One region of the Priestia sp. 179-F W1.4 NHS genome, then DNA from elsewhere that is predicted to be linked to it. Evidence: riboswitches for the same ligand, from Rfam matches in the RefSeq annotation. Region 1 holds a riboswitch; the other holds the start of a gene.
The links. A riboswitch is a leader RNA that binds a small molecule or an ion and turns the genes downstream of it on or off. The one in region 1 is predicted to bind S-adenosylmethionine.

Region 1 (8,515 bases):
TATTAGACATCATGAAAAAAAGAGAGAAAAGTGGTTTTTAACAAAAAAAGAGGAACAAAAGCTCATGAAAAAGCCGCATTTTCCAAAGAAAGTTCATTTTACAAAGTGGTATCTTCAAAAGCAAAAGCAGCTGCATATATTAATGAAAGTAGCGCAAGTAGTTAATGTAAATAAAAACGGTCACAAGTGACCGTTTTGTTCTTAAGTAGAAGGCTGGTTAGGACCGTTTAACTTTTTAGGATCACCGTAGGTTTTTGTTTCAGCCTTATTTTTAGGCTGTGATTTTTGCTGTTTGTTGGCCATATCTAGGCACCTCCTATCATGTTGTAATGAACGTTCAGCAGCAGAATGTATCTCCTTAGCTGAAATGTCTATACTAGTGTTTTCAATATGTTCTCTTTCGATTCACCCTAAATGAAAATGTCGAAAACATCTTTCTTTGACGAATAGAAACTAGTTTTGTCATGTGTGAAGGGACATTGAATAAAAAAGAGAATACGTTATGCAAAGGAAAATTTGGAGGGATGGCGATGAAACAAAGTATGGTTAAAACAAGCGAAATGATGACTTTATTAGATAGCTTACTAGAGCAAGTAGATCTAGTGGATAAAACGATGTCTACATCTATAAATGAAGCATTTACACATTGTGAAGAAACATATATGGAACAAGTTCATCGCATTGACCAATCACTGCAAGAAATTGAAGTAGCTGTGTATGAAAGCATGCCTTCCGAAACAGAATGGAGTAGAAGACGAAGAGAAATGGTTCTTCATACAGTATAAAGATTGTTTATGTTACAATAGTCATCGTAGAGGTGACGAATAACGATGAATGAAGATGTGAAAAAAAGTACGGAGATCATGTTTCAATATAATGAAGTAGCTGTAGAACGATTAGCGTCTATTCAACAGGAAGAAAATTATGAAGTGAAATTTTTTGAAGAAGTAAAGCCTTATGGAGACATTTTCTTCAAAGAACTTGATGAATGGGCTAGTCTCGTAACGGAATGGCTGAAGAAAGAGCGACCAAAATATATTCATGTTAATCAAGTAGAGACGTTAAAAGAAAATTTACAAAACGTTGTACTACAGTCATTTTATCCCGAGACGCGAGAAAAGCGATTTAAAAAGATGTATCACTCAAATAAGTATGTGCTCGAGTCGATATTGAATAATTAATCCCGGCCTTCCGTTAAGATCTACAAGGTGGGGATTTTCTATGTGTGAGATTGTGACAAAAGTATTTTACACGATTTAAAAAACGAACTATCGATCAAAAATTTTGATTCGTAGTTCGTTTTTTTGATGAGAGGCATAGGTTTCATTTGTCTTGTTCCTTCTAGCAGTTGATTGGAGGGCAAGGCGAAGACTCCTGCGGGAAAAGCGGAACAGATGAGACCCCGCAGAAGCGCAAGCGACGAGGAGGCTCATCGACCGCCCGCGGAAAGCGAAGCCTTGCACGGAGATCAACTGCGGTGTCATAAGCGATTCAGCTCATGTATCCCATTTGTTCGTTTCTAGATTGGATTCATTTTGTTATGTCCCAGCCTCTTTTTATCATGATCAATAAAAAGTTAATCAAAATCTTTTTGAGATTGGATAGAAACAGCTGGGTGATCTTGTGAAGCTACTGTATCGATATGATAATCAACTTTTTCGGTATGTTTAGAAGCAACGGCGTTATTTGTTTTATTTACTGCACTTTGTCCCTGTTTTTTGTGATCAAAATGTTTTCCACGACTCATGAGATAGACCTCCTTTATTGAATACTACGTTAAAGCTTTTATAGTATAAACAAGTCAAAAAAGAAGTATGTGTCCACTTTAAAGGAAACAAAGAAACCACCGATTTCTCGGTGGTAGTAAAAAAAATTAATCGTCTTGTGCACTAAAATCGGGCTTAGTAGCTCCAATTTGTTCGAGTTCACGTACAGCGGCTTTGTAATTCATAGGAGTTAAAAAACCTTTTAAATACTGCTGCTGAGCAAAATCGAGTAATTCATTACTTGACTGCGGCTCATATTGTTTCACCGCTATAAAAGCTTCTTGAAGTTCGTTCACATACATGTAAATTCCCTCCTAATCCCCATTTGTGCCACTACGTATCGTAGTATCACTTGTTCTTATCGTACCATATATTTGAATAATCTCGTTTTTTTGAAAAATTTAAACTTTCGACAGAAACCTACATATTTTTGAATACGTTCTCCAAAAGTACAAGTAGACGAACGTCACCTCTTATTTCTGCATACATACTATATATTATGTAATATTAAAAAGGAGGTATTGATTTTGCATGTATACAAGTAAGCACTACCCGTATTATGAGCAACATCAACCAGAACGTTTTGATTTAAGTCAGGTACATCCATTTCCACAGTATCACCAGCAGCCATGGACGGAAGCTTATATGCCGCAACATCCGTACGCTCAGCAACAAATGCCTTTTGGCCCTCAGCAAATTCCCTATATGAACGGAATGTATCAGCAGCCCATGTACAATAATGCAGGTGCGCCTTTTAATCCATACCCTAAAGCTCAGCAGCAAAAGCCTCAGCCATCTCAATTTCAGTCATTAATGTCTCAGTTTAAATCGAGTGATGGCAATTACGATATGAACAAGATGATGAATACTGCCGGGCAGATGATGGGAGCTATGAACCAATTAACATCCTTAGTAAAAGGATTTTCCGGGATTTTCAAAGTATAAGGACTAGAAGGGGTTTTCTAGTCCCTGCTTACTATTTTTTCTTTTGATTTTTCAAATAGGTTTCTCCAAGAAGTGCAAATACTTCATTGTAAGTTAGTCCAGACTGCGCATTTAAACGTTTGATTTCTTCAACATCTGTGGTTGATGAAGTTAAAATTCGATGCTTATTTTTTTTCATAAAAGCTCTCCTTTTCTATTTCTATGTAAAATGAATAACGCTCCATCTTAGTATATTTCCAAATGTGCACCTTCTATAAGTGGAAAAAAACGCCGAAGACATTCGTAGTTCTTCGGCATTTTTTTGCAATAAAGATGAGTGTTTAGAGAAATTAAGAGCGGCGAGTAGAACGACGAGAGCGGCGAGTAGAACGACGAGAGCGGCGAGTAGAACGACGAGAGCGGCGAGTAGAACGGCGAGAGCGGCGAGTAGAACGACGAGAGCGGCGAGTAGAACGGCGAGAGCGGCGAGTAGAACGGCGAGAACGGCGAGTAGAACGGCGAGAGCGGCGAGTAGAACGGCGAGAACGGCGAGTAGAACGACGAGAGCCGCGAGTAGAACGACGAGAACGGCGAGTAGAACGACGAGAGCCGCGAGAAGAGCGACGCGTACCGCGGGTAGAACGGCGAGAGCCGCGGCCAGTGCTACGAGAAGAGCGACGTGGCTTTGTTAGTGGACCGGCAGTTGGCTCTTGAAACATAAAAGATTTCAGTTCTGTACATTCTAGGGCTTCAGCAGCCTCTTTAATTTTTTCAGGTGTAATATGCAATACAAAAACCTCCTTGTCAATTGGACTAGGTCTTGCATTAATAGAATACGCGATGATGCTTGTCCTTGATATGAGTCAAAAGTGGAGTTTGCGGAAATAGTTGATGCTGCGGGGTATCATGGAGAATTTACCCTTCATATACTTTAATAATTGAAGAAAGGTGGTCGAATCATGAAGCAAAAAGAAATCCCTCAATACGCTCTGTTTGTGAATGTAAAAGATTTAAAGGAAATGCAAAGAGATATTTGGTCAGAAGAAGCGGTTCAGGCAACGATGAAGTTTAACAAAAAACGCTACGATATTGATTTGCTCCTAAGAGGCTCCCATATTCGGAAGATGAAGAAAAAGTCATATTATATTGAATTTTATTCTCCGAAAATATTTCAGCGCGCCAAAGAAATACACCTAAACGCTGAATACAAAGATCCATCGCTTATGCGCAACAAATTGTCCCTCGATTTTTTCTCTTCTTTAGATGTTTTATCTCCCTACTCTCAGTTTGTCACTCTTAAGATTAATGGGAAAAATGAAGGAATATATCTTCAGCTCGAATCGGTAGATGAACTATTTTTGAAAAAAAGAAATTTAGCGGATGGATCTATATTTTATGCAGTAGACGGAGATGCTAATTTTTCTTTGATGAGCGATTTGGATAAAAAGCCAAAAACAACTTTGTTATCTGGATATGAAGATAAAGCAGTGAGAGAAGGAGACGAGGGAAAATTAGAAAAGTTTATATTTAATCTTAATACATGGACAAATACAGAATTCGAACAGAATATTGAGAAGTACCTGAACGTCGACCGCTACTTATCTTGGTTAGTCGGTATTATTTGTATGCAGAATTACGACGGTTTTGTCCATAACTATGCGCTCTATCTAAATCATGAAAGCGGGCGCTTTGAACTGATTCCATGGGATTATGATGCAACTTGGGGAAGAGATGTAAATGGAAAAGTAATGGAAGGAGACTATGTACGTGCACAAGGATTTAATACGCTTACAGCTCGCTTACTGGCGGTGAACAGCATTAAAAAGCGATATATTCAAAAAATGAACAATGTTCTAAATAATCAATTTACAATAGAATACATGAAACCAATCATTTATCAACTGCATGATTATATTGCTCCATATGTATTAAAAGATCCTTACGTAAAAGATAACTTGGAGCAATTCCATAAGGAACCAGACCTTATGCTTTCTTTCGTAAAAGACCGAACAGCGTACATTAAAAGTCATCTTTTTGATTTTTGAATTTTACTAGACTGATAGGCAAAAGTGGAATTTAAGAATAATAGGCAAATGCAGGAAGACAATAGCTGTACATGATACGTATATATACATTATGAATGACCAATAAGGACAATTAATAAGGAGGAAAAATAATGAGTAACTATTACTACGACCAAAATCAAGACCAAACTCAAAATGCCAATCGTAGTCGCGCTCGTAAAGTTCAACAATCTGAAAGCACGGGCTACTCTGCCCACTTTAAACCATTAAAAGGGAGAGTAGTAACTGTCTATCGCGGGGGGCCTGAATCTAAAACGGGATATTTAATCGACGTTCAATCAGATTATTTAACACTTGCTCTTGAAACAAAACAAAATAACAATCAGCAAAATAATCAACCGGCGCAGCTTATTCCACAACAGCAATATACATTTATTTATTACCAGCTCGCTCATGTTAAAAGCATTACAGAGGATACAAAGTCTAATTCCGCGCAAACATTTTCTGGATTTAATAGTGAAGTAGAACTGCACAGAGCCAACACATTTGCAGGCACTTTATTATTAATGAAAGATAAACAAGTGCAAATAAATCAAGGAGGGCCAGAGAAAAAATTGGGTAAGATCCTTGATGTATTAGGCTCATTTGAATCTGCGTATGTCGTATTACTAACAGAAGATGACGGCGTCGTTTATATCAATGTAGAGCACATAAAGAGTGTAAGTGAAGTTGTAAGCAAAAATACGCCTGTTGTTCCGCAAAACCCATTATTAGTTGAAGAAACACCTGAGTATATTAAAGCGAAAAGTTTCAATGAACTGTTTGAAGAGTTTTCGCATAGATGGGTAGCTATTAACGGTGGAGGGCCAGAGGCTGTAGAAGGTGTGTTAGTTCAAAGTCGCAATGGAAACTTTACTCTTGTACAAAATAATCAAGTTTTACGTTTACAACCAAGACACGTAAAAACCATTGCCTTAGGATCAAAAGGATCTTTCAAGCAAAATGAAGAAAATTCTGAGCAAAATGGAGATACAAATGAAGAAGATTCTGTGCAAGAATCAACTACTGTAGATAGAACCGGAGGTCGCACGGATGGCCGTACTGGAGACCGTACCGGAAGACGTACAGGAGGTCGCACAGACGATCGCTCGGGAGGACGCCGTACGGGTTCACGCTCTTCAACACCAGGTGAAAAAGTTATTAAAACGAAAAATTATCGTTGGAAAGCATGATGAACTGGAACATAAAAGGTGCTTATAAAGCACCTTTTCTATCATATAGGAAAAAGGAGGAGAATGAGTATGAGTATGAATCATTATATTGATAAAATTGTTGAAGTCGATATATCAGGTAAAACAACGTTTGTAGGAAAACTTGTTGATCTCGGGTTAGATGTAATGGTTTTATATAATGGACATGATTATTTGTATATTCCTCTTTTACACATACATCGCTTGCGAGAGGTTTCAGAAGAAGATTATACACCTTTACGAACCATAGAAGAGAACTTAATAGAAGAAAGTCAGCGGATTTCTTATCGTAATATTTTACAGCAGGCAAAAGGAAAATTTATCGAAATTTATGTAACAGGAGGAAAATCATTGCATGGCTATATTACAAGCGTGCTGAATGATTATCTTGTGTTTTATTCTCCAGTGTATAAAAATGTCTTTGTTTCTTTACATCATTTGAAATGGCTTACCCCTTATAGTAATGAGTTAACCCCTTATTCTTTAAGTGACAAAGAGCTCCCAGTAAGGCCTGCCTCTGCACCTTTTGTCAGAAACTTTGAAGAGCAGCTTAAAAAATATGAAAATCAACTGGTCGTATTAGATTTAGGGGATCAATCAGAAAAAATTGGCGTACTTAAAGAAGTTTCTAATAATATTGTTGAACTAATTACGGCAAATGGAGAAAGTATGTATTGGAAGTTAGCTCACGTAAAATCTGTGCACTTGCCTTAGAAAAAGAGACCTTGGTGTCGTCTCTTTTTTAATGTGCTTATCAGGACAAGTATATTGAATAAACAAATGAGATGATTTAAATTTTTTAGAAAATTATGTTGACAATAAAGAAAATCTTTATTAAAGTTAGTAACAACAAACGTTAACCACCAACAATTATATAGAACTCTTATCAAGAGTGGCGGAGGGACTGGCCCTGCGATGCCCGGCAACCATCAAGTGAAACATTCATTTGAACGGTGCTAATTCCTGTGGAACATCAGTATTGTTCTAACAGATGAGAGAAATCGTGTATAAACGAACACTCTTCCATCTGTGAAGAGTGTTTTTTATTTTGAGTTAAGGAGAGAAATAGATGAAAATTGAAACTTTATTAGTTCGTTCAGGAGTAGGTCGTGACCCTTCAACAGGTTCTATTACAACACCCATTTACCAAGCATCAACATTTGCTCATCCTGCTTTAGGGCAAAGTACAGGATTTGACTATGCACGTACGGCAAACCCTACTCGTACAGCATTGGAAGAAGCAATTGCTGCTTTAGAAAAAGGAGAAGTAGGAGTAGCATTCGCTTCAGGAATGGCGGGTGTAATGGCAGTTTTAGCACTATTTAAAAACGGAGATCATTTAATTGTATCAGAGGATTTATACGGAGGAACGTACCGAGTACTAAATGAAATCTTTTCAGAGCAAGGAATTACTGTTTCGTACGTCAACACAGCCCATCTCGAGCAAGTAAAAGATGCGCTTCGTCCCAACACGAAAGCTTTATTTATTGAAACACCTACAAATCCAATGATGCACGTGACTGATTTGCCAGAAGCAATTGCGTTAGCTAAACAGCATGATTTGCTTACTATCGTTGACAATACATTCATGTCCCCTTACTATCAGCGTCCTTTAGAGCTTGGAGCAGATATTGTGATACATAGTGCAAGCAAATACATTGGGGGTCATAATGATGTTGTTGCTGGTCTTGTAGTCGCTCGATGTAGTAGCTTAGGAGAAAAAATTCGTTTTTATCAAAATGCAGCTGGGGCAATCTTAGGTCCACAGGATAGCTGGCTGTTATTGCGCGGTATTAAGACGCTAGCGCTTCGTATGGAAAAACATAACGAAAACGCACTGAAAATTGCAAATTGGCTTACTGCTCATGATCTCGTGGAAAAAGTGTATTACCCTGGTCTTGAAACACATCCGGGCTATGAAATCATGAAGAAACAAGCAACTGGATTTGGAGGCATGATTTCTTTTGCTGTCTCACACCCTGACATCGTGTCAGTACTTTTAGAAAATGTTAAAGTTATTACATTTGCAGAAAGCTTAGGAGGCGTGGAAAGTTTAATGACATTCCCAGCTCGTCAAACACACGCTGACATTCCGGAGGAAATTCGAAATCGTGTCGGAGTAACAAACTGTTTACTTCGATTATCAGTTGGAATTGAGCACGCAGATGATTTAATTAAAGATTTGAAGGAGGCATTTGATGCATACCAACAATAATAAACATAGATTTGGTACGAACTTAATTCATGCAAATACAGGAATTGACGGTCATTTTGGAGCGGTTAACGTACCTATTTATCAGGTATCTACATTTAATCAAGAAGATGAGACGAACAACGGCCGCTATGACTATTCTCGTTCAGGAAACCCAACGCGTGAGGCTTTAGAAAACACTATTGCTCAGCTAGAAAATGGATACGCTGGTTTTGCTTTTTCATCAGGTATGGCTGCTATTTCATCGGTGTTATCCATTTTTGAATCAGGAGATGAAATTTTAGTTTCACACGATACGTACGGCGGGACATATCGTGTATTAACACGATTATTTTCAAA
Region 2 (8,515 bases), on a different contig from region 1:
TTAAAAAGAGATTTTGTACGCTTAAATGAGAGGTGCCTTGTGACGGCACTCTTGCAGGACGCTCTTTTAATTCTCGTCCTACCATCAGCTTGGCTAAATGGTGAGCATTAGTAGATTCTTTATTTGTGACGCCGGCTACTTTACCATTCCGAAGAACCGTGATGCGGTCCGCTACTTCCATCACTTCTTGCAGCTTATGTGTAATAATAATGATGCTTTTTCCTTGTGAAGCCAAAAAACGGATTGTTTTTAATAGTTCCTTCACTTCATGAGGAGTAAGTACAGCGGTAGGCTCGTCTAAAACAATGATTTCTGCTCCTTGATACAGCACTTTTAAAATTTCAATCTTTTGCTGTTCTCCAATTGAGCAATGCTTTACTTTTTTATGAACATCTACTGAAATCTGATAGGTTTGGGTTAATTGCTGAACATCCTCTTTCGCTTGCCTTCTATTAAAAAAGAGACCTTTCTTTGGCTCATGCCCCAAGACAATATTTTCAGCCACTGAAAAATGAGGAAAAACCATAAAATGCTGATGCACCATGCCTATTCCGTTTTTAATCGCATCCGCAGGAGATGAAAACGAGACGGTTTTCCCATGTAGCTGAATACTTCCTGAACTCGGCTTTTCCATTCCGTAAAGCATCCTCATCAACGTTGTTTTACCAGCACCGTTTTCTCCGACCAGCGCGTGAACCTCGCCTTTTTTTAGCGTAAAAGACACGTTATCGTTTGCTAAAAATGAACCGTATTTCTTCGTTAAATTCGTTAACTGCAGCAGCTCACTCATTCCATTCATTGCTCCTTTCCCCTTTAGGTTTTTTTCAAAAATAAGAAAGAGAAGCCAGCCTTACTCGACTTCTCTTCTCAACTCACTTTGCTAACGGATCTTTTACCACTGTTTTTCCATCAATAATCGAATCTTTAATTTCTTTTAATTGATTAATCACATCTTGTCCTACAAAGTCACTAAGAGGCGTCTTGCTGTCTTGAGTCACATACGTTAACCCAACACCTTTTTCTTTTAAGCCGTATGTCACTACGCCCGATTTAAATTTGTCATTTGCGAGTGCTTCTACCGTTTCATAAGCAGCTGCATCAGATCCTTTTAACTGCGATAAAACGATATGCTCAGGATCTACTTCCGTACGGTCAATATCTTGTCCTGCCGTATAAAAACCTTTTTCTTTTGCTGCTTCAAATACACCCAAGTCGCCTACTGCTGATGCTCCGGCGATAAAATCAGCGCCTTTTGAAGCTTGTAAAATAGCAAGTTCTTTTGCTTTAGCTGGATCAGAGAAGCTTCCAACATAGTTTACTAGAAACTCTGCTTTTGGATTTGTTGATTGTAATCCTTCTTTAAAACTTACCGTCCATTTTTTTAATAATGGAATATCATCAGCTGCAACCATTCCTACTTTATTCGTTTTCGTAATCAATCCTGCCGCTGCTCCTAATAAATATGAAGCTTCTTGCTCACGAAATACAACGCTTCTTACATTTGGTAAATCGACCACTGTATCAATAATCGCAAATTGACGCTGCGGATTTTCTTGAGCTACTTTTTTCAACGCATCTTCGGATTCAAAAGAAGATGTAATAATCAAGTCATAATTTTCGGCTACCGCAGCACGCAAATTACTTTCAATGGCTGCTTGGTCCGTAGATTCAATTGTCTTTACATCAATGTTATACTTCTTCCCAGCGCGCTTTGCTCCATCATCCATTTGCTGAAAAAACGGGTTAACTCCAATCTTTTCAGGCAAAACAAGAGCAATTCGCTTCTTTCCTTTCTCTTCACTTCCACTGCTTTTTGTACTTTTTGACTGACAGCCAGTTACGAGTAGTACAAGCGCAACTGCTAAAATAAGAAATCTCTTCATTTAACTTACTCCCCCTATAATATAAAAAAAGCTCTTCCTTTATATAAAGGAAGAGCTCGTTAACCAAACGTCTCTTCCTCATCTTCAAGAACATACTGTTCTTAAGGATTTGGCACCATTCTGTCATAGACAGCGGTTGCCGGGTTTCACAGGGCCAGTCCCTCCACCTCTCTTGATAAGGAAAACAATAGCTATTTATTTTATGTAATATAGTCAATATTAATAGTTTTTCAACAATTGTCAATATTATTTTTCTTTTTTACGCAAAAAAACTTTAAAAACAGATAGGATTATACGGTTTTAGTCTACTAAAATATAAAATAAAAGTTAAAGCCTTTACCTCATTTCTTGAATCATTCTATACTTCTTCACAAAGCACTTATACTGAATCTGTTGACGGTCAAGAGGGTTTAGTGGTAGCAAATAAGTTTTATTATACCTCTTCCGTTAATGTGTTATTAATTGAAACCACTTTACCAATAATGTTAGACTTTTCCTTAGTAATATTGTTAAGAGGTGTTAACGGTGAAATTAATGAAAGAACTATCTGGCATAGCTATTGGGCTTATTATCGCTTTAGCCATTTCAAAAACATTTTTTGATACCCCGACCAACATTGGAATCATAGTTATTTTTATTACTAGTATGGTCGTAACAGGGATAGCAAGAGTAAAACTAAGATGAGATAATCTAACAAAAAAACGCCACCTTTTATTCGCAAGGTGGTGTTTTCTTTTAATGATTTTAGTATGTAGTAATTCCAAGTGAAGGCTTTTACCCTTCTCCATCAATCATCGTATACTTCCTAGCAAAGCGCTTGTAGTAAATTTGCTCATCCTCTTGTCCATTGTTAAAAACAAGTCGGTTATGATCAATATCTTTCTCTTTTAACACATAGCCTTTTTCATTCATCAGTTGAATATATTCATCTAAATGTCCTTTTTTCACCATATAGTAAAGAACATTATCTGAATCCGTAGTCTTTGCTACATCTTGACTTCCCATTTCTAACTTGAATACGGCTGTTGCTGTTTGAATGGGGCGGTAGTCTCCAAACACCTTTTCCCAGTTTAGTAGCAGCAGCGCGCCGAAGATTATGATACATCCTCCAGCGGCTACGGTTAGTACAAATCGTTTCGACACTTCTTTCTCTCCTTTACATTCTTTTTCTTCTATTTAACACAACAGATTGCCCTAAACTTGTTTTTACGCCAAGTCCTAGATACACAGCAGCACCTAAAGCTATTGAAATACAAGACGTGCTAATCGCAAGTGAAGATGCAGACAGCTTATTTTCTAGAAAATAGTGAGAAGCATAATTGCCAATAAGCACAGCGGCTGACATCACACTTACTAATAAAACAGGAGTCAACGCGGCTTTTCCTAGTGATTGAACTCGGTAAGAAATGGATTTTTCAATTAAATAAAAGTTATAGATAACCGATACACCATATCCTCCGTACGTCGCGACAACAGGTCCAATTTCTTTTAAGCTTGAAACCAACAGTACGTTTAATACTATCTTCACAACAATACCTAAGCCCAAGCCAAAAATTAATTTCTTTTGCTGATTAATTCCTTGAAGAATCGCGGCTGTTACGGTAAAAAGAGCAAATAAAATGGCAGCAGGCGCATACCATTGTAAAACAACTCCACCGATTTCAGGACTGTTTTTCGCTCCAAAGATCATCATATATACCGGCTTACCCAATAAACAAAGCCCCACCGCAGAAGGAAGAGTAAAAAACAACAGCAGCTGCAGCGTTTTTGTAATCTTTCCTTTTACTTCTCGTAAATTTCCTTGCACAAAAGAAGATGTAATACCCGGAATCAGCGACATGCTGAAGGCAGTCGCTAGCGATACCGGCACCATTACTAAAATTTGCGCTAACCCAATGACAGAGTTAATCGTTTCAGCTTTAGCTTGTCCATACCCTATTGATTGAAAGAGCATGTTAATCGTAAACGTATCAATATTTTGATAGATTGGAATAGCTAAACCAACTAATACAAACGGAACAGCGTACGTCACAAGCTCTTTGAACATTAAAGAGAACGGAACAGATTTATTATTCTTTCCGCTATTCACTTCCTTCATAATTAGCCGCTTGCGTTTTAGATACGTCGCACCAAGAATCCCTATACCCCCTAAGCCTCCAATAAACGCTCCAAACGTACCAATTCCAACAGCTTTTGTCATCGTGCTATGAAAGAGATGAATAACAGCGTATGCTCCTGCTAAAATAAACAGCACACGCACTATTTGTTCAATAATTGTACTCAGCGCGGACGGTCCCATGGATTGATTACCTTGAAAATAGCCTCGTAATAGACTCATAGGCGGAATAATAATTAAAGCAAAGCTCACCATTCGGATGACGTACACTACGTCTTTTTGACTATTTCCTGAGGAATCTTTTCCGTTAATAACTAGCTCAGCGAGCGAAGGCGCCATGGTATAGAGGACTAAAAATCCTATTATGCCTGTTATCGTCATTAATAGAAGGCCTGCTTTTAATAGATCTTGCCCTGCCCTGTAGTTTCCAAGACCGTTATATTTCGATACATACTTCGAAACAGCAAGCGGAAGACCCATTGTCGATAAGCTTAGCATCAAGGTATATGGACCGTATGCATACTTATAAAGCGCGTAACCTGACGTTCCGACTAGCGCTGTAAACGGAATAATATAAATAAAACCCAAAATCTTTGTTAGCAAAGAAGACGCTGTTAACAAAAGCGTACCTCTCATCAAATTTTTTTCCATACATCAAAACTCCAGCAATAAATATTATATTTTTAACAAATACTTGATTTATTGTATCATACTTACAGTTATTATCTAGTTTTTTATAAAGACTTAGAATCCTCCCTATATTACGTTTTTTTACATAATAAAGGAATAAAAACAAATCTTTTCACCTATGAGAAATGAATCGTTTTTTGCTTTTCACCTTACCTGACGTTTATATTCTGAAAGGCGTGTTACATTATATATATCAGTTACCAACTCAACTAAGACTCCTTGACCATTCTGGCCTACCTTCTCTTTTAGGTAGACTGAGATTGCTAAATCGTTATATATAGGAGGAAAAAATCATGAAAATGAAACAACGGCTATCAAAAGCGGCTGCTGCTACGACGATTACAGGAATTGCTGCGTTTGGATTTGCTCCTGTGGCTCAGCTTGATACCCCAGCACACGCAGCTACATCTCAAGAAACAAGCAGCCAAAGTCAAACAGCTGTAAAAAACATTAACGAAATTTATAACGCCGCAGTAAAAGGTGAAGTACCACGATTAACAGCGGACTTTAAAATTGGCAAAACCCTGCGTCAAGACGTTCGTGATCAGTTCGGTTCTCCGCCTGAAGGTTCATCAAATAACTTTGACTACTATCATGCGGAAATGGGCCATCCTGGATATGCATTTGGTTATGACCAAAATAACGTCATTAACGAAATTCGCTATTTTGGTACAAATGTAGAGCGTCAAACAAATTTAGGGTCCATCACACAAGCTAACTTAAAGAAAGAATTAGGTCAGCCAAACTTTACAGGTAAAGTAAAAGGTGATGGTACGACTCAAACGAGATACACCTATCACGCCGGCGCCTATGATCTTGAATTTATTTTTGATGATAGCAAAACGTTGAATCACGTAAACTTAGTTACAAAACCTTAAGAAATAGAAAAAAGTAGCAGGCAGCCTGCTACTTTTTTTCATGAAATAAAACTAAGGCGGAATCAGCTACGTGTTCGTACCCAATCTCCATATAAATCTTGTTAGACGTAGGGTTTGTCATGTCCGTGTATAGACTTGTTGTTTGAAATCCTTTGTCTAGCATAAGCTGAGAAAGCGTGGACACACAGCTTGAGGCATAGCCTTTTTTACGTTCTTCCCGCGGCGTGTACACAAAGTTAATCGTAACGTTGTGGGTTGTCGGACGCGTAGCATTAGCAATCGACACATACTTCCCGTTTACTTCCCATAAAAATAGCCGGTCTGCTTTAATAAAAGCTTCGCCTGTTTTGACAGCTTGTTCTTTTGATACAGGCTCCCCAATGACGCCCATAAACTCCCAAATCCATTCTGTCACGAGCGGAAGGTGCTCTAATCTTGCTTTTACCAGCACTCCGTCCGCGTCCGCAGCTTTTTTCACTTTGTCTAACCTATAAATGCGCTGATCCATTTTTAAAGAAGCTCCTTGATTTTTTAAATCTGCTAGTTTTTGAGAAAGATATAAAACCGTTTGTTTTTCTCCAACTAAACCCGGTACGTCGATTTCTTGTAACAGCTCTGCCGCTTCGCTTAGTTCACCCTCCGTTAGCTGCTGTATTTGAGACAGTATGATTTGCCGAGGATGGGTTTGCAGCAACACAAGCGCAGCACGGCTGTCTTTTAAAATAACACCCATAAAATTTGGTTTGCTGTTTTCCTGCAAGCTGTGTAAAATGCCGAGCGCTAAGTTATGAAGAACTTCATTCTTTGATAAAAGCGGCTCTACTTGGTTTTTAAATTCCTGCACTTCTCTATATCTATGTAACTGGATCATTTTCTTTCTAACTCCGCAAATGCTCTTACCGGAAACGTTCCGGCTCCTTTTATTTTAGGAGGCACGGCGTAAAATAAAAAGGACTCCGTTAGTTGATCTAAGCGACATAAGTGTTCAGCAATCACAATGCCCGCTCCTAACAGCAGCGTATGAGCTGGTCTTGCTTTTCCTTTTGTATCGTCAATGTTCATCGAATCAATTCCAACAAGAGCGGGCTGTTGAGACACTAAATAAGCCGCCGCGCTTTCTGTTAAGTATGGATGATTTTCTAAATAATCGTCTGTATTCCAGTAGCGATCCCATCCCGTATGAATTAATACCGCTTTGCCTTTTACGTCTATATGCTGAAAATGAGATTCATCAATAGCCGTTAAAGTCGGATCGACTGAAACTACTATCCCTTCCAGTCCGGCTGTTTTATCAATAGCTGTTTGAGCCAAATCTGCTCCGTTTTTATATCTGTGAAACGGCACGTCAATATACGTACCGGTATTCGTGACCATTTCAATTTTACCGATTTGAAATTCAGTCCCTGGTTCATAAAGCTTTTTAGACTCTTCTCGGCTTAAATAGTCGCAAATGATCGGTGCCGGCAAGCCTTTATGTGTGATAACTCCGTCTTCAATGATGTGGCTTAAATCAATATACGTTCTTTTTTTCATACTACCACCCACTTTTTTCAATATTCAGTAAAAATAGTCTAACACAAAAAAGCTCTTCCTAGTTTCCTAGAAAGAGTTTTTTTTGAGAACGTTATTAACTTGATAAACATACATCGTACGCGTGCTTTGTATAAACAAATCCTTCAAAAATAAGACGGGCCGTACGCACTACTTTGATTCCATTAACCTGTCCTTCTTTTAGATCTACACTGGTTTCCATAATTCCCATTGGATGAGCAAGTCGAACCGTATCGCCTTTTAGTTGAACCATTTCTGACAGAAGCGTGCCTTTTGTATAGATAGCCGCCGTTGTACAAATTGCTCCTGTAATCGCAAGCGTTTGATGCGGTTTTTGCATCGACATCATGCGAATTAATACGTCCATTTGAGAAGCAGCTTTTTCTCTGCCAGTCCCGTCGCGGTGGTCCATCGGAGGAGCAATAATCGTCATTTTTGGAACCGCTGGTGATAGTTTAGTTGCTTTGTCTTGAGGTGCGAGCCCCGCTTTTTCCGCTGCAATGGAGCGAATTTCTTCAAATAGCTTCAGCTGTTTGTCCGTGTATTCATGTGGAAGTTCTGTTCCTTTTAGGCCAATATCCGCTGCTTTAACAAATACAAGCGGATTTCCTACATCAACAATTGATGCTTTTACTGTTCCGATAGATGTTTGCAGAAGATCAATAGCGTTCCCGGTCGGAAGCAGTTTTCCGGTAACGGCTCCTTCTCCATTTTCAAACGAAAGATAAATAGGTGAACCCGTACCTGGCACTCCAGGAATCATACATTCCCCTTCTGTTTTCACTTTCCCGTTTTCTACTTCTACTTCCGCTACGATTACTTTTTTAGTATTCGTATTGTAAATCCGCACTTTGGTCACCGGTTCCACAGCTTGTACAAGTCCTTGTTCAATTGCGTAAGGCCCCACTGCTGAGGAGATATTGCCGCAGTTTCCTTTAAAATCAACGAGAGATTCGCTGATGCTAACCTGCGCAAACGTGTAATCTACGTCAGCTTCTTCTAAATCTGATTTTTTAATAATCGCAATTTTACTTGTCAGCGAATTAGCTCCGCCCAACCCGTCAATTTGACGTTGATCCGGACTTCCCATTATATCTAGCAAAAACGGTTCCCAATCCGATTTGTTCACAGGCATTTCTTCATGATTGATAAAAACCCCTTTACTCGTTCCACCTCTCATAACCGTTACAGGAATACGCGTCATCTTAATCACCTTTCTCCCCTACTAACAAACGCCGAGGCGTTCATCAAACCATTTTATTTTTTACTATTTAGAACCGGTTCATTTGCCATTTATCGTATAATAGAGGTGGTCATAAGTAAAATACATAAAATTTATTGTCTTTTTTAAAAAAATTTTATAATCTAAATACAAGGGGGAATTGGGATGGATCAAA

Region 2: linked by a shared signal. The riboswitch ahead of ACH0CI_RS05600 (BMP family protein) and the one ahead of ACH0CI_RS12250 (trans-sulfuration enzyme family protein) in region 1 are both predicted to bind S-adenosylmethionine.

What each region holds. Positions count from the first base shown of each region.
Region 1 covers NZ_JBIQFF010000002.1:342,730-351,244, reverse strand. Annotated here, with positions in the region: gene ACH0CI_RS12310 (DUF2515 family protein) at 1-190, shown strand, start outside; gene ACH0CI_RS12305 (hypothetical protein) at 531-785, shown strand; gene ACH0CI_RS12300 (YppE family protein) at 831-1,181, shown strand; gene ACH0CI_RS12295 (hypothetical protein) at 1,349-1,486, shown strand; gene ACH0CI_RS12290 (hypothetical protein) at 1,577-1,747, opposite strand; gene ACH0CI_RS12285 (YppF family protein) at 1,874-2,068, opposite strand; gene ACH0CI_RS12280 (YppG family protein) at 2,298-2,711, shown strand; gene ACH0CI_RS12275 (hypothetical protein) at 2,743-2,889, opposite strand; gene ACH0CI_RS12270 (CotG/ExsB N-terminal domain-containing protein) at 3,041-3,478, opposite strand; gene ACH0CI_RS12265 (CotH kinase family protein) at 3,647-4,735, shown strand; gene ACH0CI_RS12260 (hypothetical protein) at 4,867-5,946, shown strand; gene ACH0CI_RS12255 (hypothetical protein) at 6,016-6,678, shown strand; SAM riboswitch class I at 6,845-6,962, shown strand; gene ACH0CI_RS12250 (trans-sulfuration enzyme family protein) at 7,034-8,179, shown strand; gene ACH0CI_RS12245 (trans-sulfuration enzyme family protein) at 8,163-8,515, shown strand, end outside.
Region 2 covers NZ_JBIQFF010000001.1:1,078,893-1,087,407, reverse strand. Annotated here, with positions in the region: gene ACH0CI_RS05605 (ABC transporter ATP-binding protein) at 1-790, opposite strand, end outside; gene ACH0CI_RS05600 (BMP family protein) at 873-1,883, opposite strand; SAM riboswitch class I at 1,959-2,065, opposite strand; gene ACH0CI_RS05595 (hypothetical protein) at 2,409-2,567, shown strand; gene ACH0CI_RS05590 (hypothetical protein) at 2,658-3,026, opposite strand; gene ACH0CI_RS05585 (putative polysaccharide biosynthesis protein) at 3,040-4,650, opposite strand; gene ACH0CI_RS05580 (YjgB family protein) at 4,983-5,567, shown strand; gene ACH0CI_RS05575 (GNAT family N-acetyltransferase) at 5,596-6,438, opposite strand; gene ACH0CI_RS05570 (cyclase family protein) at 6,435-7,100, opposite strand; gene ACH0CI_RS05565 (2-methylaconitate cis-trans isomerase PrpF family protein) at 7,195-8,322, opposite strand; gene ACH0CI_RS05560 (LysR family transcriptional regulator) at 8,506-8,515, shown strand, end outside.